DNA from 2 places in the Paenibacillus sp. PvR098 genome. Region 1 is predicted to be linked to the other one. Evidence: predicted binding sites of a transcription regulator. Region 1 holds the regulator's gene; the other holds the start of a gene.
What was found. The regulator CtsR, encoded in region 1, represses protease genes until heat stress. The targets are predictions, from matches to a motif close to ATGGTCAATAAAGGTCAAACA.
Positions count from the first base shown of each region.

Region 2: a site for CtsR is predicted at 4,332-4,352, ahead of clpP (ATP-dependent Clp endopeptidase proteolytic subunit ClpP). Genes of this name have one in related genera too.

Region 1 covers NZ_JAFIBU010000001.1:2,966,097-2,975,668, reverse strand. The annotation lists rRNA gene JOE45_RS14785 (16S ribosomal RNA) at 1-950, shown strand, start outside; rRNA gene JOE45_RS14780 (23S ribosomal RNA) at 1,246-4,167, shown strand; rRNA gene rrf (5S ribosomal RNA) at 4,228-4,344, shown strand; gene JOE45_RS14770 (hypothetical protein) at 4,462-4,644, opposite strand; gene JOE45_RS14765 (CtsR family transcriptional regulator) at 5,073-5,534, shown strand; gene mcsA (protein-arginine kinase activator protein McsA) at 5,548-6,066, shown strand; gene mcsB (protein-arginine kinase McsB) at 6,097-7,179, shown strand; gene clpC (ATP-dependent Clp protease ATP-binding subunit) at 7,224-9,572, shown strand, end outside.
Region 2 covers NZ_JAFIBU010000001.1:3,463,424-3,472,995, forward strand. The annotation lists gene whiA (DNA-binding protein WhiA) at 1-640, shown strand, start outside; gene JOE45_RS17195 (HPr family phosphocarrier protein) at 890-1,159, shown strand; gene JOE45_RS17200 (stalk domain-containing protein) at 1,617-3,389, shown strand; gene clpP (ATP-dependent Clp endopeptidase proteolytic subunit ClpP) at 3,695-4,276, opposite strand; tRNA gene JOE45_RS17210 (tRNA-Arg) at 4,398-4,472, opposite strand; gene JOE45_RS17215 (sugar-binding transcriptional regulator) at 4,745-5,773, shown strand; gene gap (type I glyceraldehyde-3-phosphate dehydrogenase) at 5,861-6,865, shown strand; gene JOE45_RS17225 (phosphoglycerate kinase) at 7,116-8,297, shown strand; gene tpiA (triose-phosphate isomerase) at 8,312-9,064, shown strand; gene gpmI (2,3-bisphosphoglycerate-independent phosphoglycerate mutase) at 9,066-9,572, shown strand, end outside.

The DNA.
Region 1 (9,572 bases):
CTTAAGTTTGGTGTTTAAGCCCGGGGCTCAACCCCGGTTCGCACCGAAAACTGGGTGGCTTGAGTGCAGGAGAGGAAAGCGGAATTCCACGTGTAGCGGTGAAATGCGTAGAGATGTGGAGGAACACCAGTGGCGAAGGCGGCTTTCTGGACTGTAACTGACGCTGAGGCGCGAAAGCGTGGGGAGCAAACAGGATTAGATACCCTGGTAGTCCACGCCGTAAACGATGAGTGCTAGGTGTCGGGGATTCGATTCCTCGGTGCCGAAGTAAACACAATAAGCACTCCGCCTGGGGAGTACGCTCGCAAGAGTGAAACTCAAAGGAATTGACGGGGACCCGCACAAGCAGTGGAGTATGTGGTTTAATTCGAAGCAACGCGAAGAACCTTACCAGGTCTTGACATCCCTCTGAATACGGTAGAGATATCGTAGGCCTTCGGGACAGAGGAGACAGGTGGTGCATGGTTGTCGTCAGCTCGTGTCGTGAGATGTTGGGTTAAGTCCCGCAACGAGCGCAACCCTTGAACTTAGTTGCCAGCATTCAGTTGGGCACTCTAAGTTGACTGCCGGTGACAAACCGGAGGAAGGTGGGGATGACGTCAAATCATCATGCCCCTTATGACCTGGGCTACACACGTACTACAATGGCCGGTACAACGAGAAGCGAAACCGCGAGGTGGAGCGAATCTTTATAAGCCGGTCTCAGTTCGGATTGCAGGCTGCAACTCGCCTGCATGAAGTCGGAATTGCTAGTAATCGCGGATCAGCATGCCGCGGTGAATACGTTCCCGGGTCTTGTACACACCGCCCGTCACACCACGAGAGTTTACAACACCCGAAGTCGGTGGGGTAACCCGCAAGGGAGCCAGCCGCCGAAGGTGGGGTAGATGATTGGGGTGAAGTCGTAACAAGGTAGCCGTATCGGAAGGTGCGGCTGGATCACCTCCTTTCTATGGAGTCCATGTCGTCTGTAGGGCGACGGACAAATCTGCAGCGAAAGCTGTATCACACTCACTCGTTGTCAGTTTTGAAAGGCGCAATGCCTTTCGGTCTTGGCAAAAATGTCAAAAGCTGATGCTTGCATCGGCCGCGGCGAACATGCTAAGATATCGTTCCTGCCGGTGAAACGGTAGCGAATAAACAAAGTTTGTTCCTTGAAAACTGGATATCGAAACAAAGTAACAATGCTGAATCATCCTTAGATCTTTGATCTATAACTACGCTAAGACTTCATGTCAAAGCATTGGTTAAGCTATAAAGAGCACACGGAGGATGCCTAGGCACCAGGAGCCGAAGAAGGACGTGGCGAACGACGAAATGCCTCGGGGAGCCGTAAGCAGGCTTTGATCCGGGGATGTCCGAATGGGGGAACCCGCATGTGGTAATTCGCATGTACCATGCAGTGAATACATAGCTGCATTGGAGGCATACGAGGGGAACTGAAACATCTAAGTACCCTCAGGAAAAGAAAACAAAAGTGATTCCGTCAGTAGCGGCGAGCGAAAGCGGATTAGCCCAAACCAGGAAGCTTGCTTTCTGGGGTTGTGGGACGTCAATGTGGGTTGAGCAGAGTAAGTGAAGCGGTCTGGAAAGGCCGGCCAAAGAAGGTAAAAGCCCTGTAGCTGAAATTCTGCGAAAACCCTAGACGGATCCCGAGTACCGCGAGACACGTGAAACCTCGTGGGAATCCGGCAGGACCATCTGCCAAGGCTAAATACTCCCTGGTGACCGATAGTGAAGCAGTACCGTGAGGGAAAGGTGAAAAGAACCGCGGGAGCGGAGTGAAAAAGAACCTGAAACCGTGTGCTTACAAGAAGTCAGAGCCCGTTAATGGGTGATGGCGTGCCTTTTGTAGAATGAACCGGCGAGTTACGTTCCCGTGCGAGGTTAAGGTGAGAAGCCGTAGCCGCAGCGAAAGCGAGTCTGAATAGGGCGCTTGAGTACGTGGACGTAGACCCGAAACCGTGTGATCTACCCCTGTCCAGGGTGAAGGTGCGGTAACACGCACTGGAGGCCCGAACCCACGAATGTTGAAAAATTCGGGGATGAGGTGGGGGTAGCGGAGAAATTCCAATCGAACTCGGAGATAGCTGGTTCTCCCCGAAATAGCTTTAGGGCTAGCCTCGGGAGATGCGTCGTGGAGGTAAAGCACTGATTGGGTGCGGGGCCCGCCAAGGGTTACCAAGTCCAGTCAAACTCTGAATGCCACAGACGTTATCCCGGGAGTCAGACAGTGAGTGCTAAGATCCATTGTCAAGAGGGAAACAGCCCAGATCATCAGCTAAGGTCCCCAAGTGTGTGTTAAGTGGGAAAGGATGTGGAGTTGCACAGACAACCAGGATGTTGGCTTAGAAGCAGCCACCATTTAAAGAGTGCGTAATAGCTCACTGGTCGAGTGACTCTGCGCCGAAAATGTAACGGGGCTAAACACACCACCGAAGCTATGACTAGACGTCTATGACGTCATGGGGTAGGGGAGCGTTGTAATCGGGTTGAAGCTAGATCGTGAGGACTGGTGGACTGGTTACAAGTGAGAATGCCGGTATGAGTAACGAAAAGATCAGTGAGAATCTGATCCGCCGAAAGCCTAAGGGTTCCTGAGGAAGGTTCGTCCACTCAGGGTTAGTCGGGACCTAAGGCGAGGCCGAAAGGCGTAGTCGAAGGACAACAGGTTGAAATTCCTGTACCACCGTGAACCGTTATGAGCAATGGGGTGACGCAGAAGGATAGTGACGCGAGCTGATGGATGCTCGTCCAAGCAGTAAGGCTGATGTGTAGGCAAATCCGCACATCATTAAGGCTAAGCTGTGATGGGGAGGGAAAATTACAGTACCGAAGGTCATGAGTTCAGGCTGCCAAGAAAAGCCTCTAGCCAGGGAGAAGGTGCCCGTACCGCAAACCGACACAGGTAGGCGAGCAGAGCATGCTAAGGCGCGCGGAAGAACTCTCGTTAAGGAACTCGGCAAAATGACCCCGTAACTTCGGGAGAAGGGGTGCCTCGGTAGGGTGAATAGCCCGAGGGGGCCGCAGTGAAAAGGCCCAAGCGACTGTTTAGCAAAAACACAGGTCTGTGCGAAGCCGCAAGGCGAAGTATACGGGCTGACGCCTGCCCGGTGCTGGAAGGTTAAGGGGAGCGGTTAGGAGCAATCCGAAGCTGTGAACCGAAGCCCCAGTAAACGGCGGCCGTAACTATAACGGTCCTAAGGTAGCGAAATTCCTTGTCAGGTAAATTCTGACCCGCACGAATGGCGTAACGACTTGGGCGCTGTCTCGACGAGAGATCCGGTGAAATTTTAATACCTGTGAAGATGCAGGTTACCCGCGACAAGACGGAAAGACCCCATGGAGCTTTACTGCAGCTTGATATTGGACTTTGGTACGATCTGTACAGGATAGGTGGGAGCCTGAGAAGCATGAGCGCCAGCTTGTGTGGAGGCGACGTTGGGATACCACCCTGATCGTATCGGAGTTCTAACCTGGTACCGTGATCCGGTATGGGGACAGTGTCAGGTGGGCAGTTTGACTGGGGCGGTCGCCTCCTAAAGAGTAACGGAGGCGCCCTAAGGTTCCCTCAGAATGGTTGGAAATCATTCGAAGAGTGCAAAGGCATAAGGGAGCTTGACTGCGAGACAAACAGGTCGAGCAGGGACGAAAGTCGGGCTTAGTGATCCGGTGGTACCGCATGGAAGGGCCATCGCTCAACGGATAAAAGCTACCCTGGGGATAACAGGCTTATCTCCCCCAAGAGTCCACATCGACGGGGAGGTTTGGCACCTCGATGTCGGCTCATCGCATCCTGGGGCTGAAGTAGGTCCCAAGGGTTGGGCTGTTCGCCCATTAAAGCGGTACGCGAGCTGGGTTCAGAACGTCGTGAGACAGTTCGGTCCCTATCTGTCGTGGGCGTAGGAAATTTGAGAGGAGCTGTCCTTAGTACGAGAGGACCGGGATGGACGTACCGCTGGTGTACCAGTTGTCTCGCCAGAGGCACGGCTGGATAGCTAAGTACGGAAGGGATAAGCGCTGAAAGCATCTAAGCGTGAAGCCCCCCTCAAGATGAGATTTCCCAATTAGTAAGACCCCTTGTAGACGACGAGGTTGATAGGTTCGGGGTGGAAGCGCGGCAACGTGTGGAGCTGACGAATACTAATCGGTCGAGGGCTTATCCAAATACATGAACTTCAGCATGCTTTGTTTCGATCCAGTTTTCAGGGCGCAAACCTGAATATGTTTGGTGATGATGGCGGAAGGGAACCACGCGTACCCATACCGAACACGAACGTTAAGCCTTCCAGCGCCAATGGTACTTGGACCGCAGGGTCCTGGGAGAGTAGGACGTCGCCAAGCAAACCAAGAGCTTCTTCGGATTAGTATCCGGGAGGCTCTTTTGCATTGCATACATGGAATTGAAAATGATGTAGATAAGCGTACACTTTTTATTATAAAAAATAAGCCGCGAAGGGCTTATTTTGATTGATGGCGTTTGTTGGTCAGCAGCAATGAGATGGTCTGTATCATATTCTTTTTTAAACGATATAACCGGGCTAATGGTTCTTTTAAATCAGCATGAAGGTTTTGTTTGGTCTCTTCGCGAGTGGCTTCCCAAATTTGCATAGCTTGTTTTCTGTATTTCGTTTCATTCATCATAACAAGCACCTCCGTCATTTTCCTAGTATTTGAAAACGCTTTCGGTATTATTCATTATATGATAAAAAATTGCGATTGCACAGTATATTTTTTAGAAAATTCAAAAAAATATGTACATGTTAAAGGATGCTCTGAACCATTTTATATTCGGATCAAAAGAGGATGCTCTTTTTGTAAAAAGACATAATCCACGGGAAAGAATACATAATAAACATAAGATCCAACTTGTTCTGCCGTTAATATGTAATCAAGATGCACCTTAGAAATCGACAGGCTCTGAAGGCTGTGCGGGTGTTGCATTATTGTATAAATCTGATATAATGTTTCTAAAGTCAAAGAAAGTCAAAGTCAACTTACGGCTTTCGGCTTCATGTAATGGTACAACAGGCATAAAAATGGCTTTACTTCTGCCTTTGGAGGACAAAACGATGCGCAATGTTTCAGAAATTATCGAACAGTATCTGAAGCAGGTTTTGCAGCAGAGCCCGGGCGGTGTGATTGAAATCCAGCGAAATGATCTTGCGGATCAATTTAACTGTGTTCCATCACAAATCAACTATGTCATCAGCACTCGGTTTACCTTGGAAAAAGGGTATATTGTCGAAAGTAAGCGAGGTGGCGGCGGCTACATTCGAATTCAGAAGATTGAACTGCATTCTCATGGGCCAGTGCTTGACCATATATTTCGAACGATTAGCTCGCATATGGATCAATCCGCTTCGGAAGGACTGCTGTACCAGCTTGAGGAGGGCGGCTTCATCACCGCAAGGGAAGCGGCCATAATGAAGGCAGCTATGGCTAGAGAGGTTCTGACTTTGAAACTCCCGCTTCGCGACGAAATTCGGGCGAAGCTTCTTAAAGCCATGCTGATCTCCTTGCTAAGCAAATGAAGGAGGGAACCGGATGATATGTCAAGAATGTGGTAAGAAGCAGGCAACTCTCCATTTTACTAAAATATTAAATGGTGAGAAGACAGAATTTCATATTTGTGAGTCATGCGCCAGAGAAAAGGGAGAGCTGATACCGGGAACACCGAACGGCTTCTCTATTCACAACCTGCTAAGCGGATTACTCGATTTCGAACCATCAGCGCACAGTACGCTGGCGAACAAAGTTCAACCTAGCCGCTGCGAGCATTGCGGGCTTACCTACACTCAATTCAGTAAAGTGGGACGATTCGGCTGCAGCGAATGTTATAAACATTTTGGCGAGAAATTGGACCCCCTTTTCAAAAGAGTTCATGGAAACATAATGCACACCGGTAAGGTTCCTAAACGTTCTGGTGGGTTAATTAAAGATAAACGTGAAATAGATCAATTAAAGAAAGAACTGCTGGTGTCCATTGAAAATGAAGAATTCGAACAAGCGGCCAAGCTTCGGGACCAGATTCGCGAGCTAGAGAAAAAAGTAGCCGAAGGCTGAGTTCAATATGGGCTGTAAGGGGGAATGCTTATGACAGAAGCTAGCCGATTTACACAGCATGCGCTAAGCGAGTGGATGAGGGGGGAAGGACCTGATTCCGATATCGTGATTAGCAGTAGAATTCGCATTGCCCGAAATTTACGGGCCTACCCTTTTCCTATGTTGGCGACGAACCAACAGTCCAAAGAGGTATTGGATCAAGTATCGCAGGTACTTGATAAAGATGAACTGGATACGATCAGCAAGTTTACGCTGTTGCCGCTTTCGGAACTGAATGAGTTGGAGAAACGGGTGCTGGTCGAGAAACATTTGATCAGTCCGGCCTTGGCCAACGAGTCTCGGAACGGTGCAGTCATTTTAAGTGATAATGAAGCAATCAGCATCATGGTGAATGAAGAAGATCATCTGCGAATACAATGCTTGTGCCCCGGTTTTCAAATTAAAGAAGCGTGGGAATTGGCCAGCGAAATCGACGATGCGTTCGAAGTCCAGCTGAACTACGCTTTTGATGAGAAAAGAGGATACATGACGAGCTGCCCGACGAATGTCGGAACGGGTATTCGCGCATCGGTGATGATCCACCTTCCGGCGCTGGTGCTTACACAGCAGATCAATCGAATTTTGTCGGCTATCACACAGGTAGGATTGGCGGTTCGGGGTCTGTATGGTGAAGGCAGCGAGGCGCTCGGTAACCTGTTCCAAATATCCAACCAGATTACGCTTGGACAGTCGGAGGATGAAATCATTGATAATCTTTACAGCGTAGTAAGGCAGATTATCGAGCACGAGCGGGCGGCCAGACAGAAGCTAGTGTATGAAACGAAGGCTAAAATTTTGGACCGTGTCAGCCGTTCTTACGGTATACTATCATACGCAGCTATTATGGATTCCAAAGAAGCGGCACAGCGTCTGTCGGATGTGAGGCTCGGAATTGATTTGGAGTTTATCAAGAATGTGTCACCTCATGTGCTCAATGAGCTTTTGGTGATGACCCAACCGGGTTTTTTACAGCAGTCAGCAGGAGAAAAGCTAACGCCTGAAGAAAGAGACATAAGAAGGGCTCAACTGATGAGAGACAAAATATCTCAATCGGATGAGTCTGGAGTCGGCTAACCTAGAAAGTATCCTATTCTTACTAATTTTTGGAGGTGTTATACATGATGTTTGGCAGATTTACGGAACGTGCGCAGAAAGTGCTGTCTTTGGCCCAAGAAGAAGCCGTTCGTTTGGGTCATAATAATATTGGTACAGAGCATATTTTGCTCGGATTGATTCGTGAAGGCGAAGGCATTGCCGCCAAAGCCCTGATCGCTTTGGGGCTCGGTTTGGAGAAAATTCAAGACGAAGTCGAATCACTGATCGGTAGAGGACAAGAGCAGCCTACCAATATCGCTTATACTCCTCGAGCTAAAAAGGTCATTGAGCTGTCCATGGATGAAGCGCGGAAGCTCGGGCATACGTACGTCGGAACGGAGCATATCCTGCTCGGATTGATACGTGAAGGCGAAGGTGTTGCGGCACGTGTGCTGGGCAATTTGGGCGTAAGCTTGAACAAAGCCCGTCAACAAGTGCTTCAATTGCTTGGCAGCAGCGAGGTGGTCTCGCCGAACCATGGTAGCCCCGCTAATGTAAATACACCGACCCTGGACGGTCTGGCGCGTGATTTGACCGCCTATGCGAAAGAAGGAAACCTCGATCCGGTCATTGGCCGCAGCAAAGAAATCGAGCGCGTGATTCAGGTGCTCAGCCGAAGAACGAAGAACAATCCGGTGCTCATTGGTGAACCGGGTGTTGGTAAAACTGCGATTGCGGAAGGCCTGGCTCAAAAAATCGTGGCGAATGAAATTCCGGAAACACTACGCGACAAACGCGTAATGACCCTGGATATGGGATCAGTGGTAGCTGGCACGAAATACCGCGGTGAATTTGAAGACCGTTTGAAGAAGATTATGGACGAAATTCGTCAAGCAGGAAATATCATTCTGTTCATTGACGAACTGCACACGCTCATTGGCGCAGGTGGAGCGGAAGGCGCGATCGATGCCTCCAATATCCTGAAGCCAGCGCTGGCTCGCGGCGAGCTGCAGTGTATCGGAGCGACGACGCTGGACGAATATCGTAAATATATCGAGAAGGATGCGGCATTGGAACGACGCTTCCAGCCGATTACGGTAGACCAGCCTTCTCCGGAAGAGGCTATTCAAATCCTTCACGGGCTGCGTGACCGCTATGAAGCGCACCATCGCGTGAAAATTACAGACGAAGCGATTGAGCAAGCCGTGAAGCTATCCGATCGTTACATCACAGATCGCTTCCTACCGGATAAGGCAATCGACCTAATTGATGAAGCAAGCTCCAAAGTAAGGCTTCGCTCATATACGGTACCGCCGGATTTGAAGAAGCTGGAAAGCCGTTTGGATGACATCCGTAAGGAGAAGGATGCAGCTGTACAGAGCCAGGAGTTCGAGAAAGCTGCCGCGCTTCGGGATACAGAACAGAAAATGAGAGAAGAGCTCGATTTAACGAAGAACGAGTGGAAAGAAAAGCAAGGTCGCACTGACTCCGAGGTGACGCCTGAAGATATTGCTCAGGTGGTGGCGAGCTGGACCGGCATTCCGGTTGTGAAGCTGGCAGAGGAAGAAACCGAGCGGCTGCTCAAAATGGAATCCATTTTGCACGATCGGGTGATCGGACAAGATGAAGCGGTGAAAGCCGTAAGCCGGGCGATCCGTCGTGCACGGGCAGGGCTAAAGGATCCAAAGCGTCCAATGGGCTCCTTTATTTTTCTCGGACCTACAGGGGTCGGTAAAACCGAATTGGCCCGCGCGTTGGCTGGATCGCTGTTCGGCGACGAAAACTCAGTTATTCGGATTGATATGTCCGAGTACATGGAAAAACACTCGACTTCCCGGTTGGTCGGAGCGCCTCCAGGATATGTCGGATACGAAGAAGGCGGACAGCTTACAGAGAAAGTACGCCGTAAGCCATACTCTGTCGTCCTCTTAGATGAAATTGAGAAGGCGCATCCGGAAGTATTCAATATTTTGCTTCAGGTGCTGGAGGACGGCCGTTTAACGGATTCCAAAGGACGTACCGTCGACTTCCGCAACACGCTGATTATCATGACCTCTAACGTCGGGGCCGATTTGATTAAGAAGAACTCGACGCTGGGCTTTACCGCGACACAAGATGCGGGTAGAGATTACAGTAACATGAAGGACAAAGTGATGGGTGAGCTGAAGAAGAGCTTCCGTCCGGAGTTCTTGAACCGGATCGACGAAATCATCGTATTCCACTCGCTGGACGAAAAGCATATCGGCGAAATCGTATCGTTGATGGCCGAAGAATTGCGTAAACGTCTGAAAGAGCAGGAAGTGGATTTCATATTGACCGATTCGGCCAAAGCGTTTCTGGCCAAAGAGGGCTATGATCCGGCGTTCGGAGCAAGACCTCTTCGCAGGGCAATTCAAAAACATATTGAAGACCGTTTATCCGAAGAATTGCTT
Region 2 (9,572 bases), 500 kb from region 1:
GAAGGAGCTGCAGATCGTCTCCGAGGGTTTCCTTTTCACTCCGGGCATAGAATCGGATATTATTAAAAGAGGCTGCTGCAAACGGGCTTATCTGCGGGGAGCTTTCCTCGCGGGAGGATCCGTCAACAATCCGGAGGGTTCCTCGTATCATTTGGAAATTTATTCGATGTATGAAGAGCACTGCCAATCATTGTGCCGATTGGCCAATGAATTTGATCTGAATGCCCGCTGTATAGAGCGGAAAAAGGGTTTTGTTCTTTATATCAAGGAAGGCGAGAAAATCATTGAATTTCTAAGCTTAATTGGGGCGCATCAGGCTTTACTGCGGTTTGAGGATGTGCGTATTATGAAGGACATGCGAAATTCCGTGAATCGGCTGGTCAATTGTGAAACGGCCAATTTGAACAAAACCATAGGTGCAGCAGTGCGGCAGATCGATAATATTCGGCTTTTGCAAAAAGAGCTCGGTCTCAATAATTTGCCGGATAAGCTTCGGGAGGTTGCGGAGATCCGTTTGAAGCATCCCGATATGAATCTGAAAGAAGTCGGTGACCTGCTGAAGGGTCAAGTCAGTAAATCCGGTGTCAATCATCGTTTAAGAAAAATTGATGAACTCGCAGAAAAACTGCGGAAAACCTGACGAAACTTGACCAAATGTAGATTTTTTGTGTAAGTTTTCAAAATTTCTAGTGTAAACTGCCGAAAAATGATATAATGATTGACAAATCGAATTGTAACGATTGTAAACGGAAACAGCCTAAGTGAGGCTTCCGTTCTGGATCGTTTCGGAATACCGTCTTTCCTTGATGGGACGGTGAATTCATTTACTCTTAGGGCGTTCTGCCCTTCATCCTTTGGGAATTTAAAGATTGTAGGGGGTATTGGTTGCATGTCGAGACGCCCAGTAGTCGTCAAATTAAAAACAGGCCTTCATGCCAGACCGGCGGCACTTTTCGTGCAAGAAGCGAATAAGTTTTCTTCGGAAATTTTTGTGGAGAAGGACGAGAAAAAAGTGAATGCCAAGAGCATCATGGGGATTATGAGCCTCGCGATCAGCACAGGGACTGAAGTGCACATAAGTGCAGAAGGTTCGGACGCAGAACAGGCTGTGACCGCGTTAGTTACATTGGTGAGCAAAGAGGAATTGGAAAACCAATAATAACAGCTATGGCTTCCGATAAGGAAGCTTTTTTTCTTCAGCGGCTCTCTCTTCCGTTTCAATGGTACAAGCAGAGATAATACAGGAAAGAGCGCAACCTTTTTTCGGGCAGCGCGTCTATATAGACGTGTCTTATGCCGGAAAAGGTTTTTTCTGTTGTTCAATAACATCAGTACATGTAAGCTGTATCCAAAGGATCTCTTTTTGGATGGCTGAAGGAAAAAACCTCCCGCTTGCAAAGCGGGGTTTGCTCTGCAATCTTGTAGTTCCGGCATCTTAGAAAAGACTTCGATGAGAAGTTTTTCTACAGATAAAGAAAGTATAAATTTTGCAGCGAAGTCAGACGCTTTCTTTATCACAAGAAAACCTGTTTTTGCATCGCGGCCTCAAAGCATGGTTGGCCTAGTTTGTGGTTTTCTTACGACACCAGAAGAGCTGCATAAAGAGGAGTAGAAAGATGAAGCGGATGAGGAAAGAGTTGGCCTTGTTACTGATCATGGCGATGATGCTTTCGTTTGCAGCAGCCCCGTTGGCTTCTGCAGAGCAAGAAGCGCCGATGTCCTCCGGGACAACGTATGTTTTGCTTTACATTGATAAGCAGGAAGCTTTCTTGAACGGGGAGCAGGTGACGCTCGAGGCGCCGGCGACCATTTTGAAAGACAAGACATTTGTACCTGCCAAGTTTTTGGGTGATTCTTTCGGAATGAAAGTGCAGTGGATCGCCGAGAAGCGGCAGATCCAAATGGAGACGCCTGGCTACAGCATCATGCTGGATATCGACAACAAATCCGTATGGATTAACGGGTACTGGCAGCATTTTGATGAAGTGGCTGCGATCGTGAATGGCAAGTTGATGATCAAGCTGACGTGGCTGGCTGATTACATGGGGGCAAAGTATACATATAACAATGAGCTAAGACGGGTGGATGTGCTTTACGTAAATCCTCCAAGGGGAATTTACGATCCCAATACAAGCAATTCCAACCCCGTAGCCAAGTTTACGTTTGCTAAGCAGACCTACAAGATCGGTGAGCCGGTCAATTTTGTGGATCTGAGCTACGATCCGGATGCGGAAGGTCTGCCGAAGTACGAATGGCAGGGGAAAGAAGAGGCCTATTTTAAACCTGGCACTTATCCGATAACGCTGACGGTGTGGGATCGCAATGGCAACAAAAGCGAGCCCTATACCCGCAATCTTATAATCACAAATGAAACACATCTGAATGCAGTAGAATATCCGATTTACATGAAGCCGGTAGGCGGCTACATCAAGACTAACTGGAGCATACTGTGGAGCAATTTTTGGGAGCTTCCTCAACTGCCTAAGCAGGTGACAGAGGATCGATCCCGTAAGCTGCTGGTCAGCGACAGTCCGGAAACCTTCACGGAACAAGGGATTTTGTATCAAGACAACGTGGAAGGCAAAGGGCGTCTGTATGCAGATCATATTAATGGAACGAAGGAAAAGCTGACGCTTGCGATTTTGGCAACCAACTTGACTGATAAACCGGTAACGGTCAAAACGACCAATAAAGGCGAGGTATGGCCTTCGGTTTATGCAAATCTGATCGGCAGCGAGGCTACCGTCGATTTCCTAATGGGTGATCCGCTTAACGAAACGCTGACGATTCCTCCCCAAAAGACATTTGTGTATAAGCAATTCCCGGATTTTTATCCCGATCAAGGGGTGAACTTGTTCTACGATGTGGAAACGAGCGGGCAGGTGCAGTTTACGTTTGCTGTCGCTCCGGAAATCTCGCAGAATACATTGCAGCTTCCGAAGCTTGCGTTTAACGGCCATGTTCGCGGAACGTTCCCGGTATCCGAGGTGAACTGGAACATCGATGCCAGCTCATTCACAACGCCATCACGGCTAATTATTGGGGATGGGAAAGCAGACCCGTTCCAGGCAGGCTATGATCCTCAGCGTGGTCAAAATGTGCTTAACGACGGTAACTATGGTGTCGTCTACAAAATTCACGCGGACAAACCGCGAAAAATGGCAGTCATGATCCTTCCGAAGGGCGGGGTATTCAAGGGGCCGTTCAAAATCAACGGTGAAATTCGTATGGTGCCTTTCTCCGGCGTGCTGACTGCATTTGACGGGATGCAAATTCTGGCGAAGACCACCGGAAAAGAAGAATCGCTGGACATCGAATTCAGTCCTCCGGCCGGTTCTGCATTCCCGATTGATTTGATCTTCTACCCGTTGGATGATCGAGCTGAGTAATTGGATCTGATGGAGACCCTTCTCCATCGCTCTTGAAGAGCGGTGGAGAAGGGTCTTTTTGCTTGACCTGTCAAGGTTCATCAGTGAAGAATCAGTCTGGCATACGGAACTTTTGTGGGCCTGTGGCCGCTTATTTTGTTACTTGAGCCTTTATTAACAGGGGGATGCTAATGAAGCCATGGATGAATAAGCCAGAAGCGCTGTTAGCGTTAGCCGAGTTTCATTGTTGTCGGGAGTCATTAGGGGTAAACGAAAAAGCCCTGCTTCGGCTCGTTCGCCGTTCAGGGCTTTCGTCTTGCTGCGGTTTACACGCGTTCGATGACTTTATCGATCAAACCATATGCCATTGCTTCTTCCGCTGACATGAAGTTATCGCGGTCCGTATCTTTCTCGATACGCTCGAACGATTGTCCGGTACGCTCGGCCAAGATTGTGTTGAGCTTATCTCGCAACTTGAGAATGCGCTTCGCGCGGATCTCGATATCGCTGGCCTGTCCTTCGGCTCCGCCGAGCGGCTGATGGATCATCACTTCGCTGTTTGGCAGGGCAAAGCGTTTGCCCTTGGCGCCGGCAGCGAGCAAGAATGCTCCCATTGAAGCGGCCATGCCCACGCAAATCGTGGATACGTCCGGTTTGATGAACTGCATCGTGTCGTAAATCGCCATCCCCGATGTGATCGAGCCTCCGGGGCTGTTAATGTACACATGAATATCTTTGTCTGGATCGCTTGCGGCCAAGAACAACAGCTGTGCGATGATCGAATTGGCTACAACATCGTTGATCCCAGTACCGAGAAAAATGATGCGGTCCTTGAGTAGACGGGAGTAAATATCATAGGCGCGTTCCCCTCTTGCATCCGGTTCAACAACCATAGGAATAAAACTCATGAGCTGCAGCCTCCTTATAATTAAAACTATAACCATAATAACGGAAAATCAAACAAAGGTCAAGAAAGGTCAAACGAGGAAATAAAAAAAATCAGCCATAAGCTGATGTTGTTGGTAAGAATGGCGCGCCCGCAAGGAATCGAACCTTGATCTCAGGCTCCGGAGGCCTACGTCATATCCATTGGACCACGGGCGCTTAGTATTTAGTTCGCTGACTTAAGGTGACAGCAAAAGTTATTATAATCTATCGCGATGAGAAAAGCAACTCTATAAACCAAAAAAAGTTGTGGATCAATATGACAATGAATATTGGGCTGGATTCTCCAGGCAGTCCTCTTGAAGCGAGGAACATAATGGGTTATAATAAACTTATCTAAGTGAGAGTGCTTAGTTCTTTTTTTGGAGTATGTGGGACTAAAAATGCAGTACCGGGACAAAAATCGTCCATGTAACGAGCGGAGTGAATCCATGAGAGACATCCTAACCATTCAACAGCAGCTTCTTCCTGATTTGGTTGATACGATGAAGAAACGGTATTCCATTCTTCACTACATCCTGGTTTCCGGAATGGTAGGTCGAAGGACGCTGGCGGTCTCACTGAACATGACGGAGCGGGTGCTTCGCGGGGAAGTGGATTTTCTCAAAGAGCAGGGGCTAATCGATGTAGAGGCCTCCGGGATGCGTATCAGCGCGGCCGGAAGAGAGCTGCTGGAGAGGATCGAACCGTTGGTGAAAGACTTATTCGGGCTTACCGAGCTGGAGGAACGTATTCGCTCGCATTATGGCTTGAAGCAGGTTGTGATTGTGCCGGGAGATTCAGACCTCTCGCCCCATACAAAGAAGGAGCTTGGCCGCGCAGGCGCTTCCGTGCTTCGCAAGCTGGTTAGGGAAGACGAAGTCATTGCCGTGACCGGCGGATCAACGATGGCCGAAGTCGCTTACCACTTGACGGCCGCAAGCCCCATGAAGGGATGCTGGTTCGTTCCGGCCCGCGGAGGGTTAGGAGAGAGTGTGGAGCTTCAAGCGAATACGATTGCTTCTACGATGGCCAAGAAAGCGGGAGCGCGTTATCGGCTGCTTCACGTACCTGATCATTTGGGCGAGGAAGCTTACCAATCGCTCATGCAGGATGACCACATTGCCGAAATCATTCAATTTATCCGTAAGGCACGGATGGTCATTCACGGCATAGGAGAGGCTATGGTCATGGCCAGACGCCGCAAGGTGGACCAGGAAACGACGGGGAACCTGCAGCGTGACGGAGCGCTTGCGGAAGCGTTCGGGTATTATTTTGATCGAGAAGGACACATCCTTCACAAAATGCCGACCATCGGGCTGCGTATGGAAGACATCCAGAGCATGGATACGGTCATCGGGATCGCCGGTGGCAAAAGCAAAGGCGAAGCGATCGTCTCGGTTCTGAAGCACGGGCACGAGGATGTGCTTATCACCGATGAGGCAGCAGCGCAATACATTGTACAACGATTGACATCTTGATAGGCTCCGGCCTGTCTTGACATATGTTGCAGCGGCCGTGGCCGTTTGACGACACATCATAAACCCATTTTTAGGAGGCTATTACTCATGGTAAAAGTAGGAATTAACGGTTTTGGACGTATCGGTCGTAACGTATTTCGTGCGGCGCTTGGCAACCCGGAAGTAGAAATCGTAGCGATCAACGACCTGACAGACGTAAGCACATTGGCGCACCTGCTTAAATATGACACGACGCACGGCAGATTGGATGCAACGGTTGAATCCACAGAAGGCGCACTGATCGTCAACGGAAAAACGATCAAGGTGTTTGCAGAGCGTAATCCAGAGAACCTTCCTTGGGGAGCTAACGGTGTAGAAATCGTCGTAGAATCCACGGGTATTTTCACAGCTAAAGAAAAAGCCGAGCTTCACTTGAAAGGCGGAGCTAAGAAAGTCATTATCTCTGCACCGGCTACAAACGAAGACATCACAATCGTTATGGGCGTGAACGAAGATAAATATGACGCTTCCGCTCACACGGTCATTTCCAACGCATCCTGCACAACCAACTGCTTGGCTCCGTTCGCGAAAGTGTTGAACGACAAGTTTGGTATCGTAAAAGGAATGATGACAACCGTTCACTCCTATACGAATGACCAACAAGTGCTCGACCTGCCGCATAAAGACCTCCGCCGCGCCCGTGCCGCTGCTGAAAATATCATTCCGTCCACTACGGGTGCAGCGAAAGCCGTTTCCCTGGTTCTGCCGGAGCTGAAAGGCAAGCTGAACGGTATGGCTATGCGCGTACCAACACCTAACGTGTCTGTAACAGATCTGGTAGTTGAACTCAGCACGAACGTAACGGTTGACGAAGTGAACGCAGCGTTGAAAGCAGCTGCTGATGGCCCGCTGAAAGGGATCTTGAACTACTCCGAAGAGCCATTGGTATCCAGCGACTACAACGGCGACCCTGCTTCCTCCACCATCGACGCGCTGTCCACGATGGTTGTCGGCGACAATATGGTCAAAGTTGTATCCTGGTATGACAACGAGTGGGGTTACTCCAACCGCGTTGTAGATTTGGCAAACTTTATCGCTAAAAAAGGTCTGTAATGATAAAATTGTGGTAATGCTCTGATTATCGTTAAAAGAAACTCATCTTCGTAGGCAATGGGGTGAACGTTGGGCTCGCAAATCATTCGTTTCTGTATACCAACCAGAATCCGGTTGAAACGAAAGATGGAAGCTAACGCTCTGCGGCCACCCGCCTATGATGGATCGAGCCATTCTTTGAACGATGAAGAGACATTCCCACATTTTTTATGTGCGGGCAGGATAAAACCGGTTGGGGGGCATGGATAAAATGAGTAAGAAAAGCGTTCGTGACGTAGAAGTAAACGGCAAAAGAGTGTTTGTCCGGGTCGATTTTAACGTGCCACTCGAAAAGGGCATCATCACCGACGACACGCGGATTCGTGAGACGCTGCCGACGATCCAATATTTGACGGAGCGCGGAGCGAAAGTGATCCTCGCAAGCCACATGGGCCGCCCGAAAGGCGAGGTTGTGGAAGAACTGCGTTTAACCCCTGCGGCGGAGCGTTTGTCCGAGCTGCTCGGCAAGCCGGTTGCCAAGGCAAATGAAGCGATCGGAGACGCGGTGAAGGCGCAAGTTGCGGAGATGAAGGATGGCGACGTGCTGCTGTTGGAGAACGTGCGGTTCTATGCCGGGGAAGAGAAGAACGATCAGGAATTGGCCAAGGCGTTTGCCGAGCTTGCTGATTTGTACGTGAACGATGCCTTCGGTGCTGCGCACCGCGCGCATGCATCTACGGAAGGGATTGCGCATCATTTGCCAGCCGTGTCCGGCCTCCTTATGGAGAAAGAGCTGGATGTGCTTGGTAAAGCGCTGAACAATCCGGATCGTCCTTTCACGGCGATCGTAGGCGGAGCGAAGGTTAAGGATAAAATCGCCGTCATCGAGAAGTTGATCGAGATTGCCGACAACATCATTATTGGCGGAGGCTTGTCCTATACATTCTTCAAAGCCAAAGGCTATGAAATCGGGAAATCTCTAGTGGATAACGATCGTCTTGAGCAGGTACAGGAGTTCGAGCGTAAAGCGAAAGCCAAAGGCGTTAATTTCTTATTGCCGGTGGACATTGTGGTAGGCGATGCATTCAGCGCGGATGCGAATACCAAGATCGTTCCGGTGGACTCCATTCCAGCAGATTGGGAAGGATTCGATATTGGTCCGAAAACCAGTGAGCTCTACGCCCAAACGATCGCCGGGTCGAAGCTGGTCGTATGGAACGGTCCTATGGGCGTATTTGAGCTCGAGCCGTTCAAGAACGGAACTAAAGCAGTGGCGGAAGCATGCGCGAAAACATCCGGATACACGGTCATTGGAGGCGGCGACTCTGCGGCTGCAGTTGAGAAGTTCCAGCTTGGAGACAAGATGGATCACATCTCCACGGGTGGCGGCGCTTCTTTGGAATTTATGGAAGGCAAGGCGCTTCCGGGCGTCGTAGCCTTGAACGATAAGTAAGGAGGCAGCGAAACATGCGTAAACCGATAATTGCAGGCAACTGGAAAATGTTCAAAACGGTGCAGGAAGCCGAAGCTTTCGTAGGCGAAGTCAAAGGCAAGGCAGAAGTGGATGGGGTGGAAAGCGTGATTTGCGCACCATTTACGAATCTGCCTGCATTGGTGGAAGCGGTAAAAGGAACCTCACTTAAGGTGGGCGCTCAGAACCTTCATTTTGAAGATAACGGTGCCTTTACCGGCGAAATCAGCGGAGTGATGCTGAAGGATCTCGGCGTAGATTATGTCATCATCGGACACTCCGAGCGCCGCGCTTATTTTGCGGAGACGGATGAAACGGTTAACAAAAAAGTGCTTGCCGCGTTCAAGCATGGTTTGACGCCGATCGTCTGCGTTGGAGAGAAGCTGGAGGAAAGAGAAGCTGATCAAACCAAGGCTGTGTGCAAAGTGCAGACGGAAGCGGCTTTCGCAGGCCTTAGCGCAGAGCAAGCGGCGCAGGTCGTTGTCGCTTACGAGCCGATCTGGGCGATTGGAACGGGCAAGTCTTCTACGGCTGCGGATGCCGAAGATGTGATTGGATACATTCGTGAGCTGATCTCCGGCTTGTATGGTCAGGAAACAGCAGAGGCCGTTCGCATTCAGTACGGCGGCAGCGTGAAGCCGAACAACATTGCCGAGTACATGCAGCAACCGAACATCGACGGCGCCTTGGTAGGCGGCGCGAGCTTGGAACCGGCATCGTATATTGCGCTGGTTGAGGGGGCCAAGTAAGATGGCCAGACCGAAACCGGTAGCCGTTATTATCCTTGACGGCTTTGGACTGCGCGGAGATGTGCAGGGTAATGCCGTGGCGCAAGCGAAGAAGCCGAATTATGACCGGTATTGGAACCAGTTTCCGCATACGACGCTCACGGCCTGCGGAGAAGCCGTAGGACTCCCAGCGGGTCAAATGGGCAACTCGGAAGTGGGTCACTTGAACATCGGTGCGGGCCGGATCGTATATCAGGATTTAACGCGAATTTCCAAGTCGATTCGGGAAGGTGAATTTTTCGAGAACAGTACGATTCTCGGAGCGATTCACCATGCCCGCGATCATGGGAAGAAGCTTCATTTATACGGGCTGTTGTCCGATGGTGGCGTACATAGCCATATCGCTCATCTGTTCGCTTTGCTGGAGGTTTGCAAAAAGGAGCAGTTTGAAGAAGTGTACATTCATGCGTTTTTGGACGGCCGCGACGTAGCCCCGGACAGTGCGGTAAATTACATGGAGCAGCTGCAA